4 regions of the Streptomyces sp. Y7 genome follow, and region 2 is predicted to be linked to each of the others. Evidence: riboswitches for the same ligand, from Rfam matches in the RefSeq annotation. Region 2 holds a riboswitch; each other region holds the start of a gene.
What was found. Region 2 has a riboswitch for cobalamin ahead of ACGFW6_RS39235 (hypothetical protein). Riboswitches for the same ligand answer to the same signal wherever they lie in the genome.

Region 1 (5,331 bases), on a different contig from region 2:
TGGCGACGGCCGCCAGGGCGTCCGCGGTCGTCGCGTCGGGCGCGACCCGGGCACAGGCCGTACGGCGGGCGGGGGGCGTCTCGCCCGAGGGGGCGTCGGCCGCCGTACCGAAGTCGATGACCAGGGCGACCCGCTTGCTGCCGTCCTCGGCGGGCGTCCTGGCGCAGATCACCGCGAACTCGGCCGCGCCCCTGGGCTGTGTCGCGTCCTTGGAGTCCTCGCTCACCGCGAACCGGAAACCCTGGACGTCGCCGTCGGACGGACGGGCGAGGGAGGGGCCCTGGGTGGCGTAGATCCAGGTGCCGCCCTGGCGCTCCCAGAACGACCAGTAGCGATAGCCGGCCGCGTGGGCGCCCTGAGCCGCGCCGGTCAGCAGGACCAGCGCGGCCAGGAGCGGGGCGAGCACGCGACGGATCACGCCTGCGGGCCCTTCTTGCGCCCGCTCAGCAGGAAGCCGATGCCGATGCCGACGACGAGGAAGATGCCGACGTACCACCAGACACCGAAGGGACTGTCGTCCTTCTTCGCGTCCTTCTTCTCGGCCTCGTCCGTGGCCTTGGTCGCGGCCTGCGGTGCGGGACCCGTGGCGTTGAGCTGCTCGACCAGGTCGGCGCCGCCGAAGTCGCGGGGGTCGGTGCCGGTGGCGTGGGCGGCGAGGATGAGCTGGGCGTAGGCGGCGGGGCCGCTCTGCTCCGCCCACTTCGCGGAGTTCTGCTCCAGCCAGCGCAGCGGCTTCGCGGCGGCGTCGGCACCGGAGAGGGCGGCCAGCGCGACGACCGCGTCGGCGGTGTTGCCGTAGTCGGGCTGGTCCTCGGCGCCGGGGAGGGTGGACGTGAGGTGGCCGTTTTTGGCGAGGGCGTCGGTGAGGTGGGCGGCGCCGTTGACGGCGGCCTGCTGCGAGGCGGGGAGGCCCTCGCTGACGCATCGAGTGGCCGGCGCGTCCTTGCCGGGGCTCACGACGAGGCCCTTGCCGAGCGAGCCGAGGACGCCGGCCGCGGTGGCGTCGGCGTTGGCGAGCAGCTTGCCCTTCTTGTCGGGCTGGAAGGCGAAGGCGCCGCCGTCGTCGTCCTTGCAGGGCAGGGCGAGCTTGTTGAGCGCGTCGTAGGCCGTCTTACCGTCCTTGCGGACGTCCGCCGGCTTCTCACCGGCGGCGACGAGCGCACCGATCACCACGGACGTGGAGTTGGTGTCGCTGGCCCCGCCCGGCATGTATCCCCAGCCGCCGTCCTTGTTCTGGACGGACTTCAGCCAGGTCACGGCCTTGGCGGTGGCGGCGTCGTGTCCACCGAGGGCGGCCAGCGCCTGGACCGCGGCAGCGGTGTTGTTGGTGTCGACGGGGGTTTTGGCCTCGCAGTCCGCGGTGGCGGCGTCGGCACGGTAGGGCGCGAAGGCCCCGTTGGCGCACTGCTGCCCCACCAGCCACTCCACGGCCCCCTTGGCCGGCTTCACCCCGGCGGTGTCCTGGGCGAGCAGCGCGAGGGACTGCCGCCAGACGCCGTCGTAGGTGGGGTCGGTGGTGCCGTACAGCTCGGCGGGGTACTGCGGCTTCGGCGAGGCGGAGGGGGAGGGCGACGCGGAGGAGTCGGCGGCTATGGCCGGCGCGGCGGCGCCGATCACGACGGCGGCGGCCAGGACCGCGGCGCTGCGGCGGACGTACATGATCGGCGGGTGCCCTTCCCTCAGAGGAACCGGGCAGCACAGGGGAGACCCCGGCGGCTCGGCTCCGTATACCTCGACGGTGCCGCACTCCGGCCGACTGCCGGGGCACGTGAGCCGGTCACTTCCCGTACACGGCGATCCGGCTCACCGGCCTTCGACGACGACCGGTTCACGGTTGCGGGTCAGCGCCGGATTTGCACCGGCTTTCCCATGTACGGGGGTGATGACGACGGCGACACTCTACCCGCCCGTAACCCGGCCCCTCGGGGCCGCCCGTGCGACCGGTACCTTCGGCCCGTGACGGAGGGGGCAGAGGCGATGCGGGGACCGGTGGGACGGCTGCTCGGGACGGGGCGGACCGCCGACGTGTACGAGATCGACGGGGCGTGGGTACTGCGCCGCGACCGGGAGGGGTGGGGGGACGCGCTCGCCGAGGGGGCGGTGATGGCGCATGTCCTCGCCCACGGCTTCCCGGCGCCCCGCGTCCGCCTCGCCGACTCCTCGAGGACCGACCTCGTGATGCAGCGGCTGCCCGGGCCGACGATGCTGGAGGCGCTGAGTGCCGGGGCCATGAACGCGGACGAGGCGGGCGGCACCCTGGCCCGGCTGCTGCGGCAGCTGCACGGAGTCCCCGCGCGCCGGCCCGGGGCCTGTGTCCTGCACCTGGACCTCCACCCCGACAACGTCATCCTCACCCCCGACGGCCCCTACGTCATCGACTGGAACAACACCGAGGAGGGCGACGCCGGTCTCGACTGGGGCACCTCCGCCGTGATCCTCGCCCAGGTCGCGGTCGGCGACGAACCCATCGCCGAGCCCGCCCGCGCCATCCTTACGGCCCTCCTCGCCGACCCGTCCCACCTCACACACGACGGCATCACGGAGGCGCTGCGACGACGGGCCGCCAACCCGACGATGTCGCAGAGCGAGGTCGAACTCCTCGGCGACGCCGAAGCGTTGATCCGCGCCTTCATGCGTGACTAGGCGCCGGTCCTCGGGGTCGGTCCGCCGAAGGGCAGATGGAGGGTCCTGGCGGTGAGCAGCCAGGTGCCGTCCGACGTGCGGTGGAAGGCGTCCTGGTAGTGGCCGACCTGGACCGGAGGGCCGGGCGGGACGATGCCGCCCGTGTAGCCGTCGACGCGGTACGTCGTGAAGTACGAGGTCGCCTGCGCGGTGTCCGCGGACGTGACCGTCACCAGGATGTTGGCCATCACGCGGCGCGAGAGCCGGTCGGCGGGACGGGAGCCGAAGTACTCACGAAGAGCCTCCCGCCCCTTGACCGACCGGTCGCCGGCCGGCCATGCCCAGACACCGTCCTCGGTGAACAACTCGGCGACGGAGGCCGGTTCGCCGAGGTCGAGGCGGTGCACGAACTCGATGACTACGCGCTCGCAGGCGCGCTCGGCGAGGAGACGGTCCAAGGGGGGCGGCGGGGGCGGAGGCTCAGCGCGGTTCATGGCGTTCATGGTGCCCTGAACCCCTGTTGCGGGCGTGGCCGCCCTGGTCGGCTTCACACCGCCACATAAGCCACCGGCCCACTGCCCGCCACCGCCTCCGCTCTCCCCAGCTTCACCAGCCGCCTCAGATGGGCCTCCGCCTCCGCTATCGCGATGTTTCTGGAGCCGTACGGGATCTGGGACCAGGGGCGGTTCCACTCCATGCGTTCGGCGAGTTGCCAGGGGGTGAGGGGGGTGGCGAGGAGGGTGAGGAGGTCGGTGAGGCGGTCCTCGTGGTGGGTCAGCAGCTGGCGGACGCGGGCCGGCGCGTCGGTGAAGGTGTGCTGGTGGGCCGGGAGGACCTCGGCGGGGGCGAGGGCGGCGACGCGTTCCAGGGAGGCCAGGTAGTCGCCCAGCGGGTCCGTGACCTCCCCCACGCCCGCATACGCTCGCGCGGGGGCACCCCCACTGTCGTCGGGGTCCTCGTACAGGCCGATGTGCGGGGTGATGCCGGGGAGCAGGTGGTCGCCGGAGAACAGGCGGCCGTGGCCCGGGAGGCGCGTCGGGTGGTCCTCCTCCAGGTGCAGGCAGACATGGCCGGGCGTGTGGCCCGGTGTCCAGATCGCGCGCAGGCGGCGGCCGGGGAGGTCGAGGAGTTCGCCGGGGACGATCTCGCGGTCGGGGTCGGCCGGGGTGAAGCCGGGCAGGGTGCCGGGGCGGCGCGCCGTGCGCAGGGGCGCGACGTGGGCCTCGGGGGCGCCGGCCGCCGTGAGTTTGGCGGCCATGTAGGTGAACCAGCGGTCGGGGCGGGTCGTGCGGGTGCGCCGTACGATCGCCGCGTCCGCCGCGTGCATCGCGATCCAGGCCCCCGACGCCTCGCGCACCCTGCCCGACAGGCCGTGGTGGTCGGGATGGTGATGGGTGATCACCACGCCGTGGATCTCACCGGGCGCCGTGCCGCACGCCGCGAGGCCCTCGGCGAGCGTGTCCCAGGACGTCGGGTCGTCCCAGCCGGTGTCGACGAGCACCGGGCCCCGGTCGGTGTCGACGACGTACACCAGGGTGTGGCCGAGAGGGTTGTCGGGGATGGGGACCTCGATGGATCGGACACCGCCGCCGTGGTCGTACATCTGCGTCATGGGTTCCCCAATCGCCGCGACACGTTCCGGCCGACCGGATCACTATAACTAGAACAGGTTCCGATGGGAGCCCGAGTCATCTACGTGTGCTCCGTGGACTACTTCGGACGGAACTGGTATCAGTGCGGTAGATCTGATGGATCGTCAGAGTCACGCTCCGGGGAGGCAGTCGGCCATGACCGAGCTCGTGGAACACGGACAGCTGTTCATCGGCGGGGAGTTGACCGACCCCCTCGGCAAGGACGTCATCGAGGTCGTCTCGCCGCACACCGAAGAGGTCATCGGACGCGTCCCGCACGCCTCGCCGGCCGACGTCGACCGGGCCGTCGCCGTGGCGCGCAAGGCGTTCGACGAGGGGCCCTGGCCGCGCATGAGCCTCGACGAGCGGATCGAGGTCGTCACCCGTATCAAGGACGGGATCGCGGTGCGGCACGAGGAGATCGCCCGCGTGATCTCCTCCGAGAACGGCTCCCCCTACTCCTGGAGCGTCCTCGCCCAGGCCCTCGGCGCGATGATGGTGTGGGACGCGGCGATCACGGTCGCGCGGAACTTCACCTACGAGGAGACCCGCGACGGCGTCCTCGGCAGGATCCTCGTACGGCGTGAGCCGGTCGGGGTCGTCGCCGCCGTGGTCCCCTGGAACGTCCCGCAGTTCGTCGCCGCCGCCAAGCTCGCGCCCGCACTGCTCACCGGCTGCACGGTCGTCCTCAAGCCGTCGCCCGAGTCGCCGCTCGACGCCTATCTCCTCGCCGAGATCGCGAAGGACGCCGGGCTGCCGGAGGGCGTGCTCTCGATCCTGCCGGCGGACCGTGAGGTCAGCGAGTACCTCGTCGGGCATCCGTCGGTCGACAAGGTCTCCTTCACCGGCTCCGTGGCCGCCGGCAAGCGCGTCATGGAGGTCGCCGCCCGCAATCTCACCCGCGTCACCCTGGAGTTGGGCGGCAAGTCGGCGGCCGTGGTCCTGCCGGACGCGGACGTCGAGGCGACCGTCGCCGGGGTCGTCCCCGCGGCCTGGATGAACAACGGCCAGGCCTGCGTGGCCCAGACCCGCATCCTGCTCCCGCGCTCCCGCTACGACGAGTTCGCCGAGGCCTTCG
Region 2 (5,331 bases):
GTCAGCGGCAGGGACATGAAGTCACGGGCCAGGGTGTCCCACTTGGCCAGGAACGGCTCGACCAGCCTGCGGTAGGGCCCCGCGTCGCGTGGGCCGAAGGAGGCCGCGGTCTCGGCGACGGACCGGGACAGCACGGCGGCGGTGCCGTCGGTGAAGGGGTGCGCCATCGGCAGGCCGGGGTGCAGCCACTCCAGGCCGAAGCGGTCCAGGGGCATGGTCCGGAAGACCGGTGAGTTGATGCCGAGGGGGTGCGCGGCGGAGCACGGGTCGTGCCGGAAGCCCGGGAGGGTCAGCTCTTCCGTGCGGGCGCCCCCGCCGACGGTGTCACGTGCCTCGAACACGGCGACGGAGAAGCCGCGGCGGGCCAGCTCCACGGCAGCGGTCAGTCCGTTCGGCCCCGCACCCACCACGACCGCATCGAGCATCGACGGCACCTTCGGACTCCTTCGTCAGCCGATGGCCTTGAAGGGTCAGGATATGCCGGGGCACTGACAGCGGAGGGCGCGGGCAGTACCGCCCGGGTTCTCGGTCCCATCGGTGGCAGCGCGACCGCGGCTGGCTGGAGGGCTTGTCACGCCCACGCGGCGGAGCCGCACAGCGACAGAGCCCCGGGCCTCCGTGGGCGCGGCCCAGGTGGGTCGTTACACCCCGCCGGCCAGCAGTCCCGCCACCCGCCGGGCCGTAGCCGCGTCCCGCGCCGCCGTGAACGGCAGTGCGTTGCCGCCGGTGATCCGGAACGGCTCGCCCGTGCGGGTCAGGTGGGCGCCGCCCGCCTCCTCGACCAGGAGAATGCCCGCGGCGTGATCCCAGGCGGCCTCCCAGCTGAATGCGGTGGCGTCCAACTCGCCCCGCGCGACGGCCAGATACTCCAGGCCCGCCGAACCGCAGGAGCGCGGCGCGATGCCGTCGGTCCACAGGCCGAGCAGCCCGCGCTTCTGCTCCTCGGTGGTGTAGTCCGGGTGGGACGTGGCGATTTCGAGGTCACGGCCGGGCTCCGGCGCGCCGGACCGCAGCCGTACGCCGTCCAGGTAGGCGCCCTGGCCGCGCACCGCCGTGGCGAGTTGGTCGCGGGCCGCGGCGTAGGTCCAGGAGGCGAGCAGCACACCGTGCCGGGCGAGCGCGACGAGCGTGCAGAAGCCGGTGTCGCCGTTCACGAACTGCCGGGTGCCGTCGACGGGGTCGATGATCCAGACCGGCGCGTCGCCGCGTATCGCCTCGTACGACGCCGGGTCGGCGTGCACCGCTTCCTCGCCGACCACGACCGAGCCGGGCAGGAGGGTGCTCAGCGCCCCGGTGAGGAACTGTTCGGCGAGCCGGTCGGCGTCGGTCACCAGATCGTGCGGGCCGCTCTTCTGGTCGATCTCGTGCTCGGCGAGCTGCCGGAAGCGGGGCATGATCTCGGCGGCGGCCGCCTTGCGGACCGCTTCCTCCACGTCGGCCGAGTGCTGTGCGAGAAACTCTTCGATGGTTTCGTTGTCTTCGATCACGTGTCAATAAGAACACGCCCCACTGACAACCCCCGCCCGCCGGGTGACCGCCGGATGGCATCGGCGTGAACATGAGGGGCGGGCAGCGCCGGGCCGAAAGCGCCGGACCGGCGATGCTCAGCGTCCGACCGCGTAGCCCTGCATCCCCCGCGGATTCGCCGCCGCCGACAGGACGCCGGTGTCCGGGTCCCTGGCCACCGCGCAGAGCCGGCCCTCCGACCAGGCGTCACCGACGGTCACGTCATGACCGCGGCGCCGCAGCTCCGCCACCACCGCGGGATCCGTCCGCGACTCCACGGTGACGCTCCCCGGCCGCATCCCGCGCGGGTAGAAGGAGCCGGGGAAGCTGTCGTTGTGCCAGTTCGGGGCGTCGATCGCGCCCTGCAGGTCGAGGCCGCCGCGCACCGGGCCGCGCAGGGCGACCGCGAGGAGGAAGTGCAGCTGCCACTGGTCCTGCTGGTCCCCGCCGGGCGTCCCGAAGGCCATGACGGGCACGCCGTCGCGCAGGGCGACGGAGGGCGTGAGGGTGGTGCGGGGCCGCCGGCCCGGCGTCAGGGAGTTCGGCAGGCCCTCCTCCAGCCAGGTCATCTGGAGCCGGGTGCCGAGCGGGAAACCCAGCTCGGGTACGACGGGGTTCGACTGGAGCCAGCCGCCGCTGGGGGTCGCCGCGATCATGTTGCCCCAGCGGTCGACGATGTCGAGGTGGCAGGTGTCGCCGCGGGTCCCGCCGTCGGCGGCGACGTCGGGCTCGCCCGGCACCGGGGAGGTCGGGCGCTTGGCGACGGTCGGCTCCCCGACGCCCAGCGCGTCGGAGCCGGGCTCCACGTCGGCCGCCACGCGCGCGTGCGCGGACAGCCGCGGGGCGCGCCCGCCGGGGCTGCCCGGCCGCATCTCACGGGACGCCGTCCCGCCGACCAGCTTCCGCCGGGCCGCGTTGTACTCGTCCGACAGCAGCTCGGCCAGCGGCACCTCGGCCGCGTCGCCGTACCAGGCCTCCCGGTCGGCCATGGCCAGCTTGCAGCCCTCGATCAGCAGATGGACGTACTCGGCGGACCCGTACCGCGGGAGCTCGGGCGGGAGCAGCGCGAGCTGTTGGAGAAGGACGGGGCCCTGGCTCCAGGGACCGGCCTTGCACACGGTCCAGCCGTTCCAGTCGTACGTCGCGGGCGCCTCGTAGGTCGCGGTCCAGCCGGCGAGGTCGGCGGCCGTGAGCGTGCCGGAGTGCCGCTCGCCGCTGGTGTCCAGGGTGGGGCGCCCGGCCTGCCGTACGAGGGCCTCGGCGATGAATCCGGACCGCCACACCTGGCGCGCGGCCTCGATCTGGGCGACCCGGTCACCGGCGCCCGAGACCTCGTCGAGCAGCCGCTTCCAGGTCGCGGCGAGGGCGGGGTTGCGGAACAGCTCCCCGGGGCGGGGCGCCCGGCCGTGCGGCAGATAGACCTCGGCCGACGAGGTCCACTCCGTCTCGAACAGTTCCCGGACGGTCTCCACGGTCTCGCCGACCCGCTCCACCGGCGCGTGGCCGTGTTCGGCGTACCCGATGGCGTACCCGAGCACCTCCGCGAGCGACCGGGTCCCGTGGTCCCGCAGCAGCAGCATCCAGGCGTCGAAGGCGCCGGGCACGGCGGCGGCCAGCGGCCCGGTCCCCGGCACCAGGTCGAGTCCGAGTCCCCGGTAGTGCGCGACACTCGCCCCGGCCGGCGCCGGCCCCTGCCCGCACAGCACCCGCACCTCGCCGCCCGCCGGGGCGACGAGGATCGGCACCTCGCCGGCCGGGCCGTTGAGATGCGGCTCGACCACGTGCAGCACGAACGCCCCGGCCACGGCGGCGTCGTACGCGTTGCCCCCGCGCTCCAGCACGGCCATCGCGGACTGCGAGGCGAGCCAGTGCGTGGAGGACACCATGCCGAAGGTGCCCTGGAGGGTGGGACGGGTGGTGAACATCGGGTCTCTCACCTCGCTGTCGCGCGGATCGGTCCGTCCGATCTTCGGGCACTCACTGTTCGGGCTTCAACCTTCCCGCGGCTCCGGCCCGCCTCGGCGGTGTGAAGGTATAGAGGTCGAGCACGTCGGGGCAGGGCGCGACGCCGGGGCCGCCGGCCCGGACCCAGGTGATGATGTCCTCGGTCGCGTCGGGGTCGTTGACGAGGCCGAGCCAGACCGGGCGGGCGCCGGACGCGCGGGCGGCGGCGGAGGGCTGGACGACGATCACGTTGGCGTGTTCGCACACGTCGAGGCAGTCGGAGACGCGTACGGGCACGGTCTCGGCGAGGCGCGCGGTCTGCCGCGCGTGGTCGACGCCGGTCACCTTCGGGGTGCCGCAGCAGCAGTCCCGGCACAGGACGACGCGGCACGGCGCGGGTGCGGCGGCGGGTGCCGGGGGTTCGGTCGGCGTGGACTCGGCGGGTGCCCGGGGTTCGGTCGGCGCGGGTGCGGCGGCGGGTGCCGGGGGTTCGGTCGGCGTGGACTCGGCGGGTGCACGGGGTGCGGTCGGCGCGGGTGCGGCGGCCCGTGCCGGGGGTTCGGTCGGCGTGGACGACGTGGTGCTGCGGGACGCGGGGCTGGGGAGCACGGGTATGCCTCGGGTGTCGGGGCTCGTACGCGGAGCCTGGCCTGCGGACGTCCTCCCCGCCCGGGGGCGCGGAGGTGCCAGCAGGTCTTCGGACTCGGGTTCGTCCGGTCGGGGCGCCTTCCCGGTCCCGGCCCCCGGCGGCCCCACGGCCGTCGCGGACCCCTTCCAGTGGCTTCGCGTGCCCCGCCCGTCCCCCTCACCGCTGCGCGTCAGTTCCGGATTCGCACCGGATTCCCTGGCCTCGGATGTGGCTCGACTGGCCCGTCGAGGCTATCAACTCCCCCTGCCGCTCAGGTCGTGCGCTCGGTCACGGGGTACGGCACGAACGTGCTGGTGTTCTGGTCGATGCGCAGGGTGCGGCCGAGGGGCGGCACGGCACGCTGCGGGCAGTCGAGGCGTTCGCAGACGCGGCAGCCCATGCCGATCGGCGTGGCCGCGGCGGGGCTGGTGAGGTCGAGTCCGTCGGAGTAGACGAGGCGCTGGGCGTGCCGGATCTCGCAGCCCAGTCCGATGGCGTACGTCTTGCCGGGCCCGCCCCAGCCGCCGCGGTGCCGGGTGACCGCGCGGGCGGTCCACAAGTACCGCTGCCCGTCCGGCATTTCGGCGATCTGCACATGGATGCGGCCGGGCGCGGCGAACGCCTCGTAGACGTTCCACAGCGGACAGGTGCCGCCGGCCCGGGAGAAGTGGAACCCGGTCGCGGACTGCCGTTTGGACATGTTGCCGGCCCGGTCGACCCGCACGAAGGAGAAGGGCACGCCGCGCAGGCGCGGGCGCTGGAGGGTGCTGAGCCGGTGGCAGACGGTCTCGTAGCCGAGGCCGTGGCGGTCGGTGAGCCGCTCGATGTCGTAGCGGACCTCTTCGGCCGCGGCGTGGAAGGCGGTGTACGGCAACACCAGCGCGGCGGCGAAGTAGTGGGCGACGCCGATGCGGGCCAGGGTGTGGGCGGGCGAGCCGGCCGGGAAGTCCTCGCCGGCCTGCCGGTCCAGTTCGTCCGCGTACTCCAGCAGGGCGAGCTGGGTCGCCATCCGGAAGGCACGCTGGCCGGGGCGCAGTCGGTTCGACAGGTGCAGGGTGCGGGTCGATGCGTCGTAGTGGTGCAGGCGGTCGCCGGAGCCGGCCGGCGGGGGGCCTCCCTCGGCCGGGCGGGTGCCGTGGGTCCCGGGGGCGTCGGCGAGGCGGATCCCGTGGGCGTCGGTGAGACGTGCGGTCAGGGCCTGCAGGACCTCGCCGGGCCGGATGCCGATCCGCTCGGCGAGCCGCTCGGCCGCG
Region 3 (5,331 bases), on a different contig from region 2:
CGCCAGCAGATCCGTGTCGGCGGTCGACAACAACAACACTGTGCTCATGCGGGCGCTCCCGGTGGAATGAAAGGCAGTCCTTGCGGCGCGCCGGACTCGATGAGCCGCCACAGCGCGTCCGTGTCCGCGTGCTGTTCGATCAGATCGCCGAGCCGGTCGAGCTGCTCCTCGCGCAGCGCGGCGAACGAGGTGTCCGGCGCCGGCACGAACCGGCGGCCCGCGGCGGCCGCCACCTCGCGCAGGAACGCCCGTCGGAAACCGTCCGACTCCAGCGAGCCGTGCCAGTGCGTGCCCCAGGTCTGACCGACCCGGCAGCCGTCCAGGAAGGGTTCGCCCCCGGTCACCTCGGCGACCCCGTGATGGATCTCGTACCCCTCGACCCGCTCCCCGAGGGCCTCGCCGACCGGCCGGGTGAGGGTCTTCTCCCGGGCGAACCGCACCCGGACGGGCAGGACGCCGAGCCCCTCGACCCGGCCGCGCCGGCTCTCGACGTCGTCCTCGATGTGCTCGCCGAGGACCTGGAAGCCACCGCAGACGCCGAGGATCGGCCGCCCTTCGGCGGCCCTGCGGACGAGGGCGTCCGCGAGCCCCCGCTCCCGCAGCCACTCCAGTGCCCGGACCGTCCCCCGGGTCCCGGGGACGATGACGAGATCCGCGTCGGCCAGCTCCTCCGGGCGGTCCACGAACCGCACGACGACGCCCGGTTCGGCGGCCAGCGCGTCGACGTCCGTGAAGTTGGACATCAGCGGCACGGCACACACCGCGACCCGCAGCACGTCCTCGCCGACGGGGGAGGAGACCTGGGACTCCCGGACGGCTCCGCGCAGCGACACCCGCAGCCCGTCCTCCTCGTCGATGCCGAGCCCGTGCCGGAAGGGCAGGACGCCGTAGGTGTGCCGCCCGGTGAGGTCGTGCAGCATGTCGAGGCCCGGTTCGAGGAGCGAGACGTCGCCGCGGAACTTGTTGACGAGGAACCCGGCGATCAGCTCCTGGTCCTGACGGGACAGCAGGGCGACGGTCCCGAAGAAGGAGGCGAAGACGCCGCCGCGGTCGATGTCGCCGACGACGAGCACCGGGAGCCCGGCATTGCGGGCGATGCCCATGTTGACGATGTCGGTCCGCCGCAGATTGATCTCGGCCGGAGAGCCGGCCCCCTCACAGATCACCGCGTCATACGTGCCCCGCAACTCGGCGAGGCACTCCAGCACCGTCCCCAGCAACTGCTGCTGCCGTCCGCCGTGGTACCCGCGCGCACTCAGCTCGCCCACCGGCCTGCCCAGCAGCACGACCTGGCTGCTCTGCTCGCCGCCCGGCTTGAGCAGCACGGGGTTCATCAGCGCGGTCGGCTCGACGCGGCACGCCTGGGCCTGCATGGCCTGAGCGCGCCCGATCTCGGCGCCCTCGCGCGTCACGAACGAGTTCAGGGACATGTTCTGCGCCTTGAACGGCGCGACCTTCACCCCCTGCCGCACCAGCCACCGGCAGATCCCGGCGGTGACGACGCTCTTGCCGGCGTCGGAGGTGGTGCCGGCGACAAGAAGGCCACCGCCCGTCATGAGGTACGCCCCTTCGTGATACGGCGCGCGGCGACACACACGCCGAGCGCCAGCCAACCGACGCGCCTGGACAGCCGTACGGCGCGTTCGACGTCGTGGGTGCCCACGGCCCGTCCGTTCCCGTTGAGCACGGGACGGTGCTCGACCCGGCCGCCGTAGGAGAGGGTCCCGCCGAGCCGTACCCCGAGGGCTCCCGCGAACGACGCCTCCACAGGACCGGCGTTGGGGCTCGGGTGCGCGTCGGCGTCGGCACGCCAGGCCCGCACCGCCCCGCGGGGATCGCCGCCGGCGACGGTGGCGAGTACGGCCGTCAGGCGCGCCCCGGGCCAGCCGGCGAGGTCGTCGAGCCGGGCCGAAGCCCAGCCGTAGCGCCGGTACTTGGGTGATTTGTGCCCGACCATCGCGTCGAGCGTGTTCACGGCCCGGAAGCCGAGCAGTCCGGGGACACCGCCGACGGCACCCCACACCAGGGCCCCCACGACCGCGTCGGAGGTGTTCTCGGCGACGGACTCGACGACCGCCCGCGCGATCCCGTCCGCGTCCAGCGCCTGCGGATCCCGCCCGCACAGGTGCGGTAGCCGCGCCCGCGCCGCCTCGACGTCCCCTGCCTCCAGGGCACGTCCGATGGCCCGGGCCTCCCGGGCGAGCGAGGTGCCTCCGACGACGGCCCAGGTGGCGGCGCCGGTCAGCGCGAGCGAGGCGGCCGGGGAGGTACGGACGGCGCGGGCGGCGAGGGCACCCAGCGCCACGGCGCCACCGGCGCACACGACGGTGTGCACCGCGCCGCGTGCGCGGTCGTCGCGCCACAACACCCGTTCCACGGCGGCCGCGGCCCGTCCGAACGCGGCGACCGGATGCCCCCGGCGGGGGTCGCCGAGCAGCAGATCACCGAGGAGCCCGGCGGCGGCGCCGTACGCGAAGACGCGATCGGCTCGCATCGGGGTCAGCCGACCGTGAGGTCAGACGTGGGTCTGGTACTGCGTGTCGATCGGCAGGCGAGCATCGCGTTGTGTCCTCACTCAGGGTGTCCGCGCCCTGGTTCGACGAGACCGACGGCGAGAGTTCCTGGCTCCCGGGGATTGCTACCCCGGTGACAGTGGCGGGACCGCGCCGGATTCTCACCGGCTTCCTCTTCTGCCGTCGTACTTGGCCCCGGCAGTCCACCACGGGGTTCCGAGAGGCGTCAACTTGCCGTTGACCTGCGACGGGAGAGTGTGCGAAGGCCCACACGACGGCGAGGTGCGGGACGGTCGTCCGTCCCGCACCTCGGGTGTTTCGCGTGTGGTGGGTCAGGCCACGAAGGGCCTGTGGGTCAGGCCACGAAGGGCCTGTGGGTCAGGCCACGAAGGGCCTGTGGGTCAGGCCACGAAGGGCCTGTGGGTCAGGCCACGATCAGAGAGATCCCGTAGGCCACGGCGGCCGCGCAGGCCGCGAAGCAGGCGTAGGCGCCGGTGACCGCGAGCGCGGCCGAGTCGCCCTGGGCCACGGCCCGTTCGCGGCGCGACAGACCCGCGACGCCGAGGGTGAACAGGCCCACCAGGGCCACGGTGACCACGAGACTGACGCCGAAGACGGAGCCGAGAGCCGCCCAGTCGATCTTCATGCTTCTACTTTCCTGTTAGCCGGGTTGCGGGGCGGGTCAGACGGTGGCCTGCGAGGGCGCGGGCTCGGAGGACGGGGCCGGGATCGTGGCCGTGAGGTCCTCGGCCGGCGTGCCCGCCGGGGGCGGGGTCACGGCGGCCATGGCGGTGGTGACCACGCCGGGCGCCTCGTCGGTCGCGTTGACGTTCGTGTGGTCGACGACCTCGCGGCGGGAGATCTTCCAGATCGCGGCGCTGGAGCCGACCAGGAAGACGGCGACCACGGCCGTGCCCCAGGTGCCGAAGCCCGTCACGTACTCGGCGAGCGCGCCGACCAGGGCGGCGGCCGGCAGGGTCAGGCCCCAGGCGACGAACATGCGGGTGGCCGTCGACCAGCGGACGACGCCGCCCTTGCGGCCGAGGCCGGCACCCATCACCGAGCCGGAGACGGAGTGCGTGGTGGAGAGGGAGAAGCCGAGGTGGGAGGAGGCCAGGATGACGGTGGCCGCGCTGGTCTGGGCGGCGAAGCCCTGCTGCGGCTGAAGGTCGGTCAGGCCCTTGCCCATGGTGCGGATGATGCGCCAGCCGCCGAGGTAGGTGCCGAGCGCGATGGCCAGGCCCGCGGAGAGGATGACCCACATGGGCGGGTCGGAGTCGGGGGCGACGGCACCGCCGGCGACCAGGGCGAGGGTGATGATGCCCATGGTCTTCTGCGCGTCGTTGGTGCCGTGGGCGAGGGAGACCAGGCCGGCGGAGGCGATCTGGCCGGTGCGGTAGCCCTTGGCGGCGGCCTTGCCGTCGGCCTTCTTGCCGAGGGTGTAGGTCAGGCGGGTGGCCAGCAGCGCGGCGATGCCCGCGACCAGCGGGGCGGCGATCGCCGGGATCAGCACCTTGGTGACGAGCGCGTCGCCGTGGACGGCGCCGACGCCGGCGGAGGCGATGGTCGCGCCGATCAGACCGCCCATCAGGGCGTGCGAGGAACTGCTGGGCAGGCCCACCAGCCACGTGAGCAGGTTCCAGAGGATCGCGCCGACCAACGCGGCGAAGATGACCTCGGGGCGGATGCCGGTCTCGTCGACGAGACCTTTGGAGATCGTGTTGGCGACCTCCACGGAGAGGAAGGCGCCGACAAGGTTCAGCACGGCGGACATGGCCACCGCGACCTTGGGCTTGAGCGCACCGGTCGAGATGGTGGTGGCCATCGCGTTGGCGGTGTCGTGGAAACCGTTCGTGAAATCGAACGCGAGTGCGGTTACCACCACAATCGCGAGGATCAGCGAGAAGTTTTCCATTTACCCAGGCAATCGTTCGAGGTCATTGGCTGGATGAACGTAGGTAACCTGGGTGAACGAGAGATGAACTGGGGTGGGCCGCATGGTGTCCGGGAAGGCCGGATGAGGCAACCTCGGTCCGGCCGGTCGCCTCGCGGCCCGGGCGCCGCCGGGCTAGTAGCCCCGGGCGAACTTCCTCAGCTGGGTCATGGACCCGTTGAAGAGATTTTGGTCACCCGGCAGGCTGCCGGCGTTGTCGTACTGCCAGAAGGTCCAGAACTGCCATCCGCCCGGCATCGAACCGGCCGTCGAGGAGTTGTAGCGGGCTATCCACAGGGCGTGGTTCGAGGCGAAGGCGCGGCTGGTGCCGGTGCAGGTGTTCCACCAGTGGGTCGTGGTGTAGATCACCGGACGGCGGCCGGTCAGCCGCTTCACCTCGTTGCTGAAGGACTGGATCCAGTTGACCATCTTCGCCTTGCTCAGCCCGTAGCACTTCTGCCTGCCGTACGGGTTGTACTCGATGTCCAGGGCGGGCGGCAGAGTCCAGCCGTCCGACCGCCAGGCGCCGCCGTTGCGGACGAAGAACGCGGCCTGCGTCCTGCCCGACGACTTGTTCGGCAGCGCGAAGTGGTAGGCGCCGCGGACCAGGCCCGCGCTGCGTGAGCCGTTGTACTGCTGGCTGAAGTACGGGTTGCGGTAGGTGTGGGACTCGGTCGCCTTGACGTAGACGAACCTGGCGCCCTTCGCCTTCGAGTTCTGCCAGTCGACGTTCTTCTGGTGGGAAGAGACGTCGTGCCCCTTGGGCTTGCTCGCGGCCGCCGCCGGGATCTCGGCGAGGGCGGTTCCGCTGAGGGTGAGGGCCGCCACGGATATCGCCATGAGGCGGGAGCGGTGACGGGACGGTTTGTGATCACGGGCCATATT
Region 4 (5,331 bases), on a different contig from region 2:
GCATGGTGGCCGCGGGTCCGGTGCGGACACCGGACGGGGTGAGCAGCGCCGCGTCGTCGGCCCAGCGCAGTGCGAGATCGACGTCGTGCGTGGCCATGACGACCGTGGTGCCGTTCGCCCGCAGCCCGCCGAGGGTGGTGAGCAGGCGCTCCTGGCCGTCGGGGTCGAGCCCGGCGGTGGGCTCGTCGAGGATCAGCACGCGGGGCCGCATCGCGACGGCCCCGGCAATGGCCGTGCGCTTGCGCTGCCCGTACGACAGCAGATGCGTGGGCCGGTCCGCCAGCCGGGCGATGTCCAGCGCGGCCAGCGCCTCGTCGACCCGCGCCCGCACCTCGACGTCCGGCAGACCGAGGTTGAGCGGGCCGAAGGACACGTCCTGCGCGACGGACGCGGCGAACAGCTGGTCGTCGGGGTCCTGCACCACCAGTTGCACGGTCGTCCGCAGCCGGGTCAGCCCCTTGCGGTCGTAGGAGACCGGCGTCCCCTCGACCGACAACCGGCCCTCGTGCGGCCTGAGTCCGCCGCTGAGCAGCCGCATCAGCGTGGTCTTGCCGCTGCCGTTACGGCCCAGCAGTGCCAGCGCCCGCCCTTCGCGGACGTCGAAGTCGAGGCCGCTGAGCACGACGGGGCCGTCCTCGTAGGCGTAGGCGGCGCCCCGCAGGGCGACCAGCGCGGTGGGCTCGCTCATGGCAGGGCCCTTTCCGGTGCGGGGGTGGGGGTGGCCTGCGTCGTGAGTGGGGAGTGGCCCCCGGCCATGAGCGCGCCGGCGCCGGCCCGGCAGGTGTCGGCGGCGCCCCGCAGGGCGACCGGCGCGGTGGGCTCGCTCATGGCAGGGCCCTTTCCAGTACGAGGGTGAGGGCGGCCAGCGCTGCGAGCAGAGCGCAACTCGCGGCCGTGAAACGGACGGAGACCTTCGCCTCGGGTACCAGGACGCGCAGGGTTCCGTCGTAGCCGCGCCCGGCGAGCCCGGCCTGGAGCCGCGTGGCGCGGTCGAAGGACCGCACGAACGCGGTCGCGCCGAGCCCGGCCAGCGAACGCCAGGTCGCGGCCCGGGTGGTGTGCCCGAGCCGCGCGGCCTGCGCGTCCCGCACCCGGCGCATCGAGTCCAGCAGCAGGAAGCTCATGCGGTACGTCACCAGCGCGACGTCCACGACGGGCGCGGGCACCCCGGCCTTCACCAGCCGCGGCAGCAGGTCCGACATCGGTGTGGTGAACGCGAACAGCAGCACCCCGAGCGAGGCCGCCGAGGTGCGCAGCAGCAATTCACCGGCGCGCAGCGGCCCGTCGGCGGCGAGGGACACCAAGCCCTGCCCGCCGCCGACCTGGACCAGCAGCGTGGCCGCGCCGGTCACACAGAAGCCGAGCGGCACGCGATACGCCCGCCACAGCCGCCGCCCGGGCACACCTGCCGGACCCAGCAGCACGGTCAGCGCGGTGAGAAGGACCAGCGCGGCACCCGGCCAGGGCGGCAGGGAGATCGCGAGCACGGTGAGACCGAGCCCGAGCACGGCCTTGTCCACGGGATGACGGCGGCGCCAGCGACTGCTGTGCGCCGCCGCGTCGATCGGCAGCACGTGTCAGACCCTGTCGGCCTTCGACTCCTCGGCGGCACCGGCCGCCGCCTCCTCGCCGACCCGCTCCAGTGCCCGCTGCTCGCCCTGCCTCCGCCCGCGGTGCAGCCCGAAGTAGTACGCGAGGACACCCGCGCCGAGCGCCGCTTGGAGGGAGAACAGGGCCGACTCGATCTCACCCGAGGGCGGCTCGTACAGCGGCGAGAACCACGGCTCGTAGTCCGGCTCGATCTCGGTGATCGCCGACTCCGCCTCGCCGTCGGCGCCGGTGAACGGCTCCTCCTTGTGGTCGCCCAGGCCGAGCGCCAGCGGCAGCACGGCGAGCGCGGCCACCACGAGCAGCAGCAGGACGTTGATCTTCGTGTTCCTGCTCACCGGGCCACCGCCTCCGTCTCGCTCTGGGACTGCTTCTTGGCGAGGAGCACACCCAGCCGGGTCAGTTCTCCCTTGCTGGACTGCACCAGCAGCCGCATCACGAGCACGGTCAGCAGGCCCTCGCTCACCGCCAGCGGGATCTGCGTGATGGCGAAGATGGAGCCGAACTTGCCGAGCGCGCCCACGAATCCACTGCCCGGGTCGGGGAACGCCAGCGCCAGCTGGACACTCGTCACGCAGTAGGTGGACAGGTCCGCGACGAACGCGCCGAAGAAGACGGCGACCATCAGCGGCACGTCGTAGCGCCGCAGCAGCCGGTAGATCGCGTAGCCGGCCCAGGGCCCGACGATCGCCATCGAGAACACGTTCGCGCCGAGCGTGGTCAGACCGCCGTGCGCGAGCAGCAGCGCCTGGAACAGCAGGGTGATGGTGCCCAGGACCGCCATGATCGGTGGCCGGAACAGGATGGCGCCCAGGCCCGTGCCGGTGGGATGCGAACAGCTGCCGGTCACCGACGGCAGCTTCAGCGCGGACAGGACGAAGGTGAAGGCTCCGGAGGCGCCGAGCAGCAGTGTGCTCTCGGGATGCTCCCTGACCTCACGGGTGAGTGACCGTACTCCGTGTACGACGAACGGCGCGGACGCGACGCCCCAGGCGACCGCGTGCGCCGGGGGCAGAAAACCCTCGGCTATGTGCATGGCTCAGCAGACCCTCTCCAGCACCTCGTGGATGGTTGACGTGCCTTGGCCGGTCTCCTGGCTGACGGGTGACACCGCCCGTGCTCCGCCTTCCCGGGTCCCGAAGGACCCAGTGGCCGCCCGTGAGGGCCGGAGCCGGACTTCCCGATTCACAGTGGCGAGGGCCGCACCGGCATCACACCGGATTTCCCGTTCACCAAGGCGTGGTGACAGTAGTGCCCGCGGCGGGTGGCTGACAAGTACACCCCAAAGGTGTGAAAGTGGCGTTCGTCCGCTTCGTGGCGGGTTCCCTCCCGGGCGCGTAACGTGATCGGGCATGAAGATCCTCATCAGCGCCGACATGGAGGGCGCCACCGGCGTCACCTGGCCCGGAGACGTGCTTCCCGGCACTCCGCAGTGGGAGCGGTGCCGGAAGATGTTCACCTCGGACGTCGACGCCGCCGTGCTGGGATTCTTCGACGGCGGAGCCGACGCCGTCGTCATCAATGAGGCGCACTGGTCCATGCGCAATGTGCTGCTCGAACAGCTCGACGAGCGCGCACAGATGCTCACCGGCCGACACAAGGCGCTCTCCATGGTCGAGGGCGTGCAGCACGGCGACATCGACGGCCTCGCCTTCGTCGGCTACCACACGGGCGCCGGCATGGAGGGGGTCTTCGCGCACACCTACCTCCCCAACTCCATCACCGGGGTGTGGCTGAACGACGTACGGGCCAGCGAGGGTCTGCTGAACGCGCACGTCGCCGCCGAGTACGGTGTACCGGTGGTGCTCGTCACCGGGGACGACCTGGCCTGCGAGGACGCGCTCGGCTACGCGCCCGAGGCGCTGAAGGTCGCCGTCAAGGACCATGTCTCGCGGTACGCCGCCGTGTGCCGTACGCCGGCCGCCACCGCCGCCGAGATCCGTGCCGCGGCCACCCGGGCGGCCGGGCTGGCGGTCCGTCACGAGCCGGTGCGCGGGGGGCCGTTCACCATCGCGGTCGAGTTCGACGCCGAGCACCTCGCGATGGCGGTCACCGTCGTTCCCGGCGTCGAACGTATCGGCGAGCGCAAGGTGGCGTACACCAGCGAGCGGATGTACGAGGGAATCCGTACCTTCAAGGCGGTCACCACGATCGCCTCGGCCTCGGTGGAGGAGCAGTATGGCTGACGGGCAGGCACGGGACGAAGTCGTCACGTTCACCTCCGACCTCATCCGCATCGACACGACCAACCGCGGCGGCGGCGACTGCCGGGAGCGACCGGCCGCCGAGTACGCCGCCGCGCGGCTCTCCGAGGCGGGTCTGGACCCCGTCCTGCTGGAGCGCACCGAAGGCCGTACGAACGTCGTCGCCCGCATCGAGGGCACCGACCCGGCGGCGGACGCGCTCCTCGTGCACGGTCACCTGGACGTGGTGCCCGCGCAGGCCGACGAGTGGAGTGTGCACCCCTTCTCCGGGGAGATCCGCGACGGCGTCGTGTGGGGCCGGGGCGCGGTCGACATGAAGAACATGGACGCGATGATCCTCGCCGTCGTGCGGTCCTGGGCCCGCGAGGGCGTACGGCCCCGCCGGGACGTCGTGATCGCCTTCACCGCCGACGAGGAGGCCAGCGCCGAGGACGGCTCCGGGTTTCTCGCCGACCGCCACGCCGGGCTGTTCGAGGGCTGCACCGAGGGCATCGGCGAGTCCGGGGCGTTCACCGTCCACGACGGCAACGGCCGGCAGCTCTACCCCCTCGCCGCCGGCGAGCGCGGCACCGGCTGGGTCAGGCTCACCGCCCGCGGGCGCGCCGCGCACGGCTCGCGGCCCAACCGGGAGAACGCCGTCACCCGCCTCGCCGCGGCCGTCACCCGTATCGGCGCCCACGAGTGGCCGCTCCGGCTCACCCCGACGGTGCGCGCCGCCCTCACCGAACTCGCCGCGCTGTACGGCCTCGACGCCGACCTGGACGACGTGGACGGCCTGATGCAGAAGCTCGGCCCTGCCGCCCGGCTGGTCGAGGCGACCGTCCGCAACAGCGCCAACCCGACGATGCTGGAGGCCGGTTACAAGGTCAACGTCATCCCCGGGGAGGCCGTGGCCTATGTCGACGGCCGTTATCTGCCGGGCCACGAGGACGAGTTCCGCGCCACCCTTGACCAGCTCACCGGACCTGACGTGAACTGGGAGTTCCACCATCACGAGGTGGCCCTCCAGTCGCCCGTGGACTCGCCGACGTACGCCCGGATGCGCGCGGCCGTCGAGGAGTTCGCACCCGAGGGGCACGTCGTGCCGTACTGCATGCCCGGCGGTACCGACGCCAAGCAGTTCTCACGGCTCGGCATCACCGGCTACGGCTTCTCACCGCTGAAGCTGCCGGAGGGCTACGACTACGGGGCCATGTTCCACGGCGTCGACGAGCGGGTGCCCATCGAGGCACTGCATTTCGGCGTCCGCGTGCTCGACCGTTTTCTGCGTACGGCCTAGGGGAGTTGGGGGAGACAGTGCGGACGCTGGCGTACGGTTCCTGGCCCTCGCCCATCGACGCGGCCGTCGCCGCGGCGCACGAGGGGCGGCCCGACTTCGTGGGGTTCGTGGGGGCGGAGGCGTGGTGGACCGAGGCCCGGCCCACCGAGGGCGGCCGGTACACGCTGGTGCGGCGCCGCGCCGACGGCGGCGAGGAGCCGGTGCTGCCCGCCCCCTGGAACGTGCGCAGCCGGGTCATCG

Region 1: it holds a riboswitch for cobalamin, as region 2 does, so the genes downstream of both, ACGFW6_RS43730 (prenyltransferase/squalene oxidase repeat-containing protein) here and ACGFW6_RS39235 (hypothetical protein) in region 2, are expected to answer to the same signal.
Region 3: it holds a riboswitch for cobalamin, as region 2 does, so the genes downstream of both, ACGFW6_RS33535 (cobalamin biosynthesis protein) here and ACGFW6_RS39235 (hypothetical protein) in region 2, are expected to answer to the same signal.
Region 4: it holds a riboswitch for cobalamin, as region 2 does, so the genes downstream of both, ACGFW6_RS38135 (energy-coupling factor ABC transporter permease) here and ACGFW6_RS39235 (hypothetical protein) in region 2, are expected to answer to the same signal.

Annotation. Positions count from the first base shown of each region.
Region 1 covers NZ_JBIDDQ010000043.1:28,320-33,650, forward strand. The annotation lists gene ACGFW6_RS43725 (SCO2322 family protein) at 1-418, opposite strand, end outside; gene ACGFW6_RS43730 (prenyltransferase/squalene oxidase repeat-containing protein) at 415-1,659, opposite strand; cobalamin riboswitch at 1,775-1,906, opposite strand; gene ACGFW6_RS43735 (phosphotransferase) at 1,978-2,643, shown strand; gene ACGFW6_RS43740 (nuclear transport factor 2 family protein) at 2,640-3,116, opposite strand; gene ACGFW6_RS43745 (MBL fold metallo-hydrolase) at 3,170-4,234, opposite strand; gene ACGFW6_RS43750 (aldehyde dehydrogenase) at 4,410-5,331, shown strand, end outside.
Region 2 covers NZ_JBIDDQ010000030.1:51,578-56,908, reverse strand. The annotation lists gene ACGFW6_RS39250 (phytoene desaturase family protein) at 1-425, opposite strand, end outside; gene ACGFW6_RS39245 (inositol monophosphatase family protein) at 642-1,487, opposite strand; gene ACGFW6_RS39240 (gamma-glutamyltransferase family protein) at 1,605-3,431, opposite strand; gene ACGFW6_RS39235 (hypothetical protein) at 3,484-3,828, opposite strand; cobalamin riboswitch at 4,121-4,335, opposite strand; gene ACGFW6_RS39230 (short-chain fatty acyl-CoA regulator family protein) at 4,350-5,331, opposite strand, start outside.
Region 3 covers NZ_JBIDDQ010000020.1:964-6,294, reverse strand. The annotation lists gene cobN (cobaltochelatase subunit CobN) at 1-48, opposite strand, end outside; gene ACGFW6_RS33540 (cobyric acid synthase) at 45-1,556, opposite strand; gene ACGFW6_RS33535 (cobalamin biosynthesis protein) at 1,553-2,494, opposite strand; cobalamin riboswitch at 2,595-2,737, opposite strand; gene ACGFW6_RS33530 (hypothetical protein) at 2,938-3,159, opposite strand; gene ACGFW6_RS33525 (anion permease) at 3,196-4,428, opposite strand; gene ACGFW6_RS33520 (lysozyme) at 4,582-5,328, opposite strand.
Region 4 covers NZ_JBIDDQ010000028.1:16,214-21,544, forward strand. The annotation lists gene ACGFW6_RS38115 (energy-coupling factor ABC transporter ATP-binding protein) at 1-688, opposite strand, end outside; gene ACGFW6_RS38120 (hypothetical protein) at 685-828, opposite strand; gene cbiQ (cobalt ECF transporter T component CbiQ) at 825-1,574, opposite strand; gene ACGFW6_RS38130 (energy-coupling factor ABC transporter substrate-binding protein) at 1,578-1,946, opposite strand; gene ACGFW6_RS38135 (energy-coupling factor ABC transporter permease) at 1,943-2,644, opposite strand; cobalamin riboswitch at 2,674-2,860, opposite strand; gene ACGFW6_RS38140 (M55 family metallopeptidase) at 2,961-3,794, shown strand; gene ACGFW6_RS38145 (M20/M25/M40 family metallo-hydrolase) at 3,787-5,091, shown strand; gene ACGFW6_RS38150 (LpqB family beta-propeller domain-containing protein) at 5,097-5,331, shown strand, end outside.